DNA from 2 places in the Mesobacillus sp. genome. Region 2 is predicted to be linked to the other one. Evidence: riboswitches for the same ligand, from Rfam matches in the RefSeq annotation. Region 2 holds a riboswitch; the other holds the start of a gene.
What was found. Region 2 has a riboswitch for cyclic di-GMP ahead of AC3EBE_RS05570 (hypothetical protein). Riboswitches for the same ligand answer to the same signal wherever they lie in the genome.
Positions count from the first base shown of each region.

Region 1: it holds a riboswitch for cyclic di-GMP, as region 2 does, so the genes downstream of both, AC3EBE_RS23900 (anti-repressor SinI family protein) here and AC3EBE_RS05570 (hypothetical protein) in region 2, are expected to answer to the same signal.

Region 1 covers NZ_JBYNSB010000063.1:2,961-6,511, forward strand. The annotation lists gene AC3EBE_RS23885 (pseudouridine-5'-phosphate glycosidase) at 1-124, shown strand, start outside; gene AC3EBE_RS23890 (helix-turn-helix domain-containing protein) at 344-694, opposite strand; gene AC3EBE_RS23895 (hypothetical protein) at 910-1,098, shown strand; cyclic di-GMP riboswitch class I at 1,346-1,431, shown strand; gene AC3EBE_RS23900 (anti-repressor SinI family protein) at 1,460-1,594, shown strand; gene AC3EBE_RS23905 (helix-turn-helix domain-containing protein) at 2,008-2,328, opposite strand; gene treR (trehalose operon repressor) at 2,616-3,341, shown strand; gene AC3EBE_RS23915 (late competence development ComFB family protein) at 3,392-3,551, opposite strand, start outside.
Region 2 covers NZ_JBYNSB010000014.1:12,871-16,421, reverse strand. The annotation lists gene nadE (NAD(+) synthase) at 1-367, shown strand, start outside; gene AC3EBE_RS05575 (hypothetical protein) at 409-753, opposite strand; cyclic di-GMP riboswitch class I at 995-1,079, shown strand; gene AC3EBE_RS05570 (hypothetical protein) at 1,420-1,644, shown strand; gene AC3EBE_RS05565 (acetyl-CoA C-acetyltransferase) at 1,697-2,887, opposite strand; gene AC3EBE_RS05560 (GntP family permease) at 2,981-3,551, opposite strand, start outside.

The DNA.
Region 1 (3,551 bases), on a different contig from region 2:
GGTCACACCATTCCTTCTTGCCAAGGTAAAAGAATTAACAGATGGCAAAAGCCTCGAAGCCAACATCGCCCTGATCAAAAATAACGCAAGAGTTGGAGCCGAAATTGCCTTGAGCCTTATTTGATAATGGGGAACTGGAAGGACATTTAGAGAATTTGTAAATGGGGCAGGGATATCCATACCTATAGCAGCTTTATTGGGAAGATGGGAAGGCGCATGAATGAAATCAGCAGCCATTTTCACAAAAAAAAATTAACGTCGACAAAGAGGAATTAGAATCAGCCACTAGCTGGTTCTTTTTTTGGTATAAAAAGAATTCCAACTTTATATTTTAGTATTAACACTATTTCTTCGACTTGATTGAAGAATTCCTGAATTTGATAAAATCCAGATAATAGGAAAAATCATCTTTGCTGATCCCGCTCCTAATTGCCTCTTCAATAAGCAATAGCCATTCAGAATCGAGAGAGATTTCTCCCTTTTTTAGTTGAGTTTCATTGCCCATCAAGTATTCGACTGTGGTATCGAGCGTCAACGCCAAGCGCGATAAGACCTGGACTGAAGGATTCTCCTGGATTCCTCTTTCGATATAGCTTAAATAGGATTTCGATACATTTGCTTTTTCCGACAGTTCAGTGATGGAATACTTTTTTTTGATTCGCAATCTCTTAATTTTCTCTCCCACTATCTTCATTTGGCAATTCTCCTTAAAAGACATTCGCTTATTCATTATAACGAACAAATTGTTCTTTTCAAAATGCGATATTGTAAGATAACTAGAGATAATTCTTGTAAAAGAACGATATTCGTTCTTTTTTAAGAATTTTTGACTAATTTTCGCCTTTTCCAGAAATGATTCCAATGGACTATACTCAATAAAGATAATCTGGACAACCATGGAGGTGTTGTTTGCTGTGTACAGAAAAAATTGTGATCGATGCAATCGTCCGTCCTTCAGCAGCTGTGAGCAGGGTGAATGGCTATGCCCTGTATGTGGCCATGATCTTACCAGCTATCGATTTTTTCAGGCTGGAACATTTGAAAAGAGAACGGCTTTGCCCAGCTGGATTAAAGGTGTTTACACCAGGAAAGATTTAAATAGAAAATCAGATTCAAGTTTGTGGGGGTAATGTTTAAAAAAGAGTTCAACAATTCCGGAGATAATTTGACAAAGATATCTAGATAATAACTTGAAATTTCTGAAAACTAACTGTTTTCCATACTGTTTTTGTAATTCCTTGGAAGAAAAAAGAAATAATCAATCAAATCCAGCCGACAAATACTTACAAGATAAAAAAAAAGAACCATATACAATGAGATTGGGAGTTAAAGATGAGATAAAAGGCACAGAAAAAGGCAAACTTGTTGAAAAGCGGGGACGCAAAGTCACGGATCTAAGGTGCAAAGTACTATGATGGCCGGACTGCCTGGAATACACACGTATTTTGGGGGGAAGAACTTGATTAGCGAAAAGGCAATTACCGAAGAATTGGACCAGGAATGGACGCAGCTCATAATGGAAGCAATGGAAATGGGATTGAAGATAGAAGAAATCAGGGAGTTTTTACAAAGCTTCAACGGCACAGGACTTTAAAAGTACATAGAAAAACATCATAATGAAATGAATCGGGCAGCTCTCTTTGAGGTGCTTTTTATTTTTTGATTAGATACTGTTAAAGCAAAATATTGATTTATAATACTCTGTTGCTCTTCGTTCCAGGCGCGAAGACTCCTTCGGGATGAAGCGGGACAGGTGAGACCCCGGTAGAAATGGCCCGAGAAGAAGGGGCCATTTTACCCCACAGGAGCAAAGCGACGAGGAGGCTCACCGCACGCCCCTAGAAGAATTCGCTCTTGAAAAAGCCGGCAATTGGGCTTTTTCATAATTCTTCAGAGGAAAGCGAAGCGCCTGGAACGGAAATCAACAGCATATTTTTACAGAACTATCATTTAAAGAATTTAATTGTGACCATAAATAAAATGGACAGCGATCGCCCGCTGTCCATTTTATTTATTATGAAGCTTCCATTTGTTGAATTCGAGGAACTCACGGAACTGGTCCTTGGTGATGCCGGAATCCATTGCTTCTTTCACAAGATTCACCCAGTCAGAATCCATATTCTCCTTATCAGGCTGTTCATGGATCAGATTGTCAACAGGGATATTAAGGACTGCTGCAATCTTTTCAAGGAATTGGATTGAAGGGTTCGTCTGGAGATTGCGTTCCAGTGAACTCAAATATGATTTGGCAACTCCGGCTTGTTCTGCAAGCTCGGATAATGACATTTTCTTTTCCTGTCGAAATCTTTTAACGCGTTCACCGATCACAGCTATCCACACACCTTCTCTATTTATAATTAAATAATAACAAATTTCCTCGCATAGTTCCATATTGAGAACGTTTCATAGAACAATTATAACCAAAATACCATGCAAAAGGATTGTTTTCTAAAAAAAGCTGCATGAAACATGTTGGGAAAATTACTCAAAGGATTTTTTTACCGGCATTGGCTGCTGTTCTTTCGTTTAAATTTTGCAGGAAACCCATCCGGAAATGCATTTATCAGGAAAAAAGGGTAAAATGGCAGTAATTAGTATAGGTACGGGGGAATACGATGCAAAAAAAGTACTTGCCGATATATGAGGAAATCGCGAAAAGAATCCAGGACGGCCTTTATCCGCCAAAGACCATCCTTCCATCGGAAAATGAGTTTGCCGACATGTACCAGACATCGAGAGAAACGATTCGCAAGGCGCTGAACCTGCTGGCCCAAAATGGATATATCCAAAAGATCCGCGGCAAAGGCTCTCTTGTCCTTGATTTGAAAAGGCACCAATTCCCGATCTCAGGATTGGTCAGCTTTAAGGAACTCGCGGAGAATATGGGCGGCAAAGCAGCAACCGCCGTCGAGGAGTTTGCTCTTAAGGCTGCCGATTGCGAAATTGCAAAGGAACTGCATATTGATGAAGATGATTTGGTGTGGAAGGTTACCAGAGTCCGGCAAATTGACGGGGAACGAATCATCCTGGACAAGGATTACCTGGTCGAGAAATATGTTCCTGGACTTACAAAGGAAAACTGCCAAAATTCCATATTTGAATACATCGAAAAGCAGCTCGAAAAAAAGATCAGTTTTGCCAAAAAGGAATTCACGGTGGAGGAACCGACCGAGGAAGATCAGTCCCTGCTGGATATGGAAGGCTATCAGGCGGTCGTGGTCGTGAAGAACTATATTTATTTTGAGGACGCCACCATGTTTCAATATACAGAGTCAAGGCACCGCCCTGACAAATTCCGGTTTGTCGATTTCGCGAGGCGGATGGATACAAAATCATTATAGAAATTAGTGATGAAAACTATAAAAAGAAAGCTGCCAATCGGCAGCTTTTTTTAATGCTTTGGATATTTACCTACGAGGTGAATGGCACTGATGATTCTTTTATTGATCCAGGCTCTGTTCTCCTGGGTATTAAGCTGTTCAAATACCATCTTGCGTCCATCTTCTGTGGTGACATAATGGCTCGGAAGCGTGTTCAGGCTGATGGCGATG
Region 2 (3,551 bases):
ATTGCTGGTGATTGGAACGGATCATGCCGCGGAAGCTGTCACAGGCTTCTTCACTAAGTATGGAGATGGCGGGGCCGACTTGCTGCCTCTTACTGGATTGAACAAAAGGCAGGGGCGTGAGCTTCTTAAAGCACTGAATGCAGAGGCAAGATTGTACCTGAAGGAGCCTACAGCCGATCTTCTGGACAATAAGCCATTGCAGGCTGACGAAACCGAGCTTGGCGTGAGCTATGAAGCAATCGATGACTACCTGGAAGGAAAGCAGATTTCCGAACAGGATGCTGCCAAAATCGAAACACGATATATGGTATCTGAACATAAGAGGCATGTTCCGGCTTCAATGTTCGACTCCTGGTGGAAAAAATAATGAAAGAAGCCTGGCTCCACAGCCAGGCTTTCTTAATGAAACTATTCCATTTCTGTCATTGCGAAATTTCTTTGGTCTTCCTTTTCCGTGACTTTGTCGATTTTATCGGTGAACATTTGGAAGACTCGCTTCTTCTCTTCCAGTTCCTTGATATATTCCTTAAGGTCATTGAACTTTTGTTCAAACGGTTCATGGTACAGTTCGCGGATTTTTCGGTTCAGATCCGGATTCACCGTTGACTGCACGACCTGCTTGGTAATGTTGTGCTTATATGTATAGACCTTCAGTTCATTCTTTACTTCTTCATACTCTGCATCAATCTCGTTCAAAATTCCTTCGATTTCCGCTTTCCATTTATCCAGCGACATCTTAACATGCTGTTCCATAAGGATCCTCCTGCCATTCGCCTAAAAATCAAGCTTCTTCCCTCTATTTTACCAACCAAATTTTACATAGGTGTTGCGTCACTATTACATTGTGGAAACAATCGAATTTTAACTCCGTGTTCGTTCTTCCCTTGTAAATGTAAATTATTGCGCATTTGGAAATAGGTAAAAAGTTTCAATTTTGTAGACAATTGGCGAAATTTGTTGAAATGATGGTTCGATAGTTTTATATTTTAATTAGAACAGAAAAAGGCAAACTTATCGAAAGGTAGGGACGCAAAGCCACGAGTCTAAGGTGTTTTCGCTATGATCGTCGGGTTGCCAAAAAGGATCGGATGTTATTGAAGATGGGTAAATGGTGGGAGGAGTATGCCATTGCCGAAAATCCGCCATCTTTTTGGAGGATTTTTTTATTTCCTCCTGAATCGGAGACATTAAGTAGGGGAAATCTTATCATTTGTCGGCAGCTTAGCTGAATAGTCAGAATAATGATATAAATCTATGAAAAAATCAATTTTGACGTTTGCGCGGCTTGAGAGAGGTTAAATAATACTTAAGAATCTTGACAGGATAATAAAAATAATTCTTTTGGCAGATTTGTTCCATATAAACATCATGATTTTACATCAGGAAAACTAGTATAAATATAGAAAGGTGGAGGAAGGCTTGACTGTTTTGTTTGGAACTGTAGAGTATTTTGAACGGGAAATCGAGTTTCATTTAGCAGAGGTTGAAAAAAGAGAGAGGCTGCTTGAGGAGATCAATCAAATCCAGGTGAAGCTGGAGGAAGAGCTCCTTAATGATTTCATCTGCGATGAGAAGCTCAGGATGGAATGCCTGCAGAATCTTTCAAATGCCTGCAGTAAGTTAACGGAAGATTATGTGGTGTGAATATCCTATAAAAATATGAAAGCCTGTGGATCGGAACCACAGGCTTTTACTATTATTCTTTTACATTTTCAATGATGGTAGCAACACCCATGCCGCCGCCGATACAGAGGGTAGCCAGACCATATTGCTGGTCTCTCTTTTTCAGCTCATGGATCAAGGTAACGAGGATTCTTGCTCCGCTTGCTCCAATCGGATGGCCCAGTGCGATCGCTCCGCCGTTAACATTGACATTTTCTTCGTTCATGCCCAGCTCTTTCATCACGGACAGTGCCTGTGCCGCAAATGCTTCGTTTGCTTCTACCAAGTCAATGTCCGTGAGCTCCATTCCTGCTTTTTCAAGAGCCTTCTTGACTGCGTTCACAGGGCCAATTCCCATGATGGAAGGATCCACCCCTGCAGAACCATTAGCCCTGATAGTGACAAGCGGTGTCACCCCAAGCTCCTTTGCCTTCTTGCCGCTCATTACAACGACTGCTGCCGCGCCGTCATTGATGCCAGACGCGTTTGCTGCTGTTACTGTGCCATCCTTTTTAAAGGCTGGTCTCAGTTTGCCAACCTTTTCAAGTGTGCTGCCGAACTTTGGATGTTCGTCCTGATCAACGATGAGTGGATCACCCTTGCGCTGTCTTACCTCGACAGGAACGATTTCATCCTTGAAGCGACCGGAAGTAATCGCAGCTTCTGCTTTGTTCTGGCTTTTCACCGCGAAGGAATCCTGTTCATCACGCGAGATTTCGTATTTATCAGCCAGGTTTTCAGCTGTGATGCCCATATGGTAATCATTGAAGGCACAAACCAGGCCATCACCAAGCAATGTGTCTACTAATTTTTGGTCTCCCATTTTAAACCCTTCACGAGCTCCTTTTAAGACGAAAGGTGCCTGGCTCATGTTTTCCATTCCGCCAGCGACAACGATATCGGCTTCACCGGAAGCAATCGCCTGATAGGCAAGGTGGACCGCTTTTAAGCCTGATCCGCACAGCTTGTTGATGGTCATCGATGGGCAGGTTTCAGGAAGTCCAGCTCTCATTGCAGCCTGGCGAGCAGGATTCTGGCCAAGACCTGCCTGAAGCACATTGCCCATGATTACTTCATCGACTGCTTCTGCACTGACATTTGCTTTTTCGAGGGCGGCCTTGATCGCGGTTGCACCCAAATCGACTGCAGAAACGCCTGAAAATGCTCCGCCAAAGGCTCCGGTTGCTGTTCTGACAGCACTTGCAATTACAATTGTATTTTCCATTTTTCTTGCCCCTTTCGAACTTTAAAAGTAAAGGGGGAAAGCTCCCCCTGTTTCTTTAATCATAATTAATAAGGTAAAAATTGTCACTTAGTATTATACAAGACCTGTAAGCTTGTAGATTGCAATAATGAAGAAAACGGCCAGCGTTTTAATCACTGTGATTGTAAAGATGTCTTTATAGGATTGTTTGTGCGTAAGTCCTGTTACTGCAAGCAGGGTGATGACCGCTCCGTTGTGCGGAAGAGTATCCATTCCGCCCGATGCCATCGAGATGACGCGGTGCATGACCTCTGGCGAAATATTGAATTCTGTGATGGCCTTCATATAAGTATCAGCCATAGCGCTTAGCGCAATTCCCATCCCGCCTGATGCAGAGCCAGTTACCCCTGCAAGAGTTGTGGTTGTAACGGCACCATTGATCAATGGATCAGAGAATGCAGTTGAGATGCCTTTACTTACAATCGAAAACCCTGGAAGGGAAGAGATGACTCCTCCGAAACCATACTCAGCACCTGTGTTCATTGAAGCGAGAAGGGCGCCGCCGATTGCTGTATTGACCCCAACTTTAAAACCGCCGGTAACCTTTTTCCAATCGTACAGAAGAGTAGCGAAAATCCCAAGGATCAGTGCCAGTTCAACAGACCAGATCCCTACGACTCCAGCC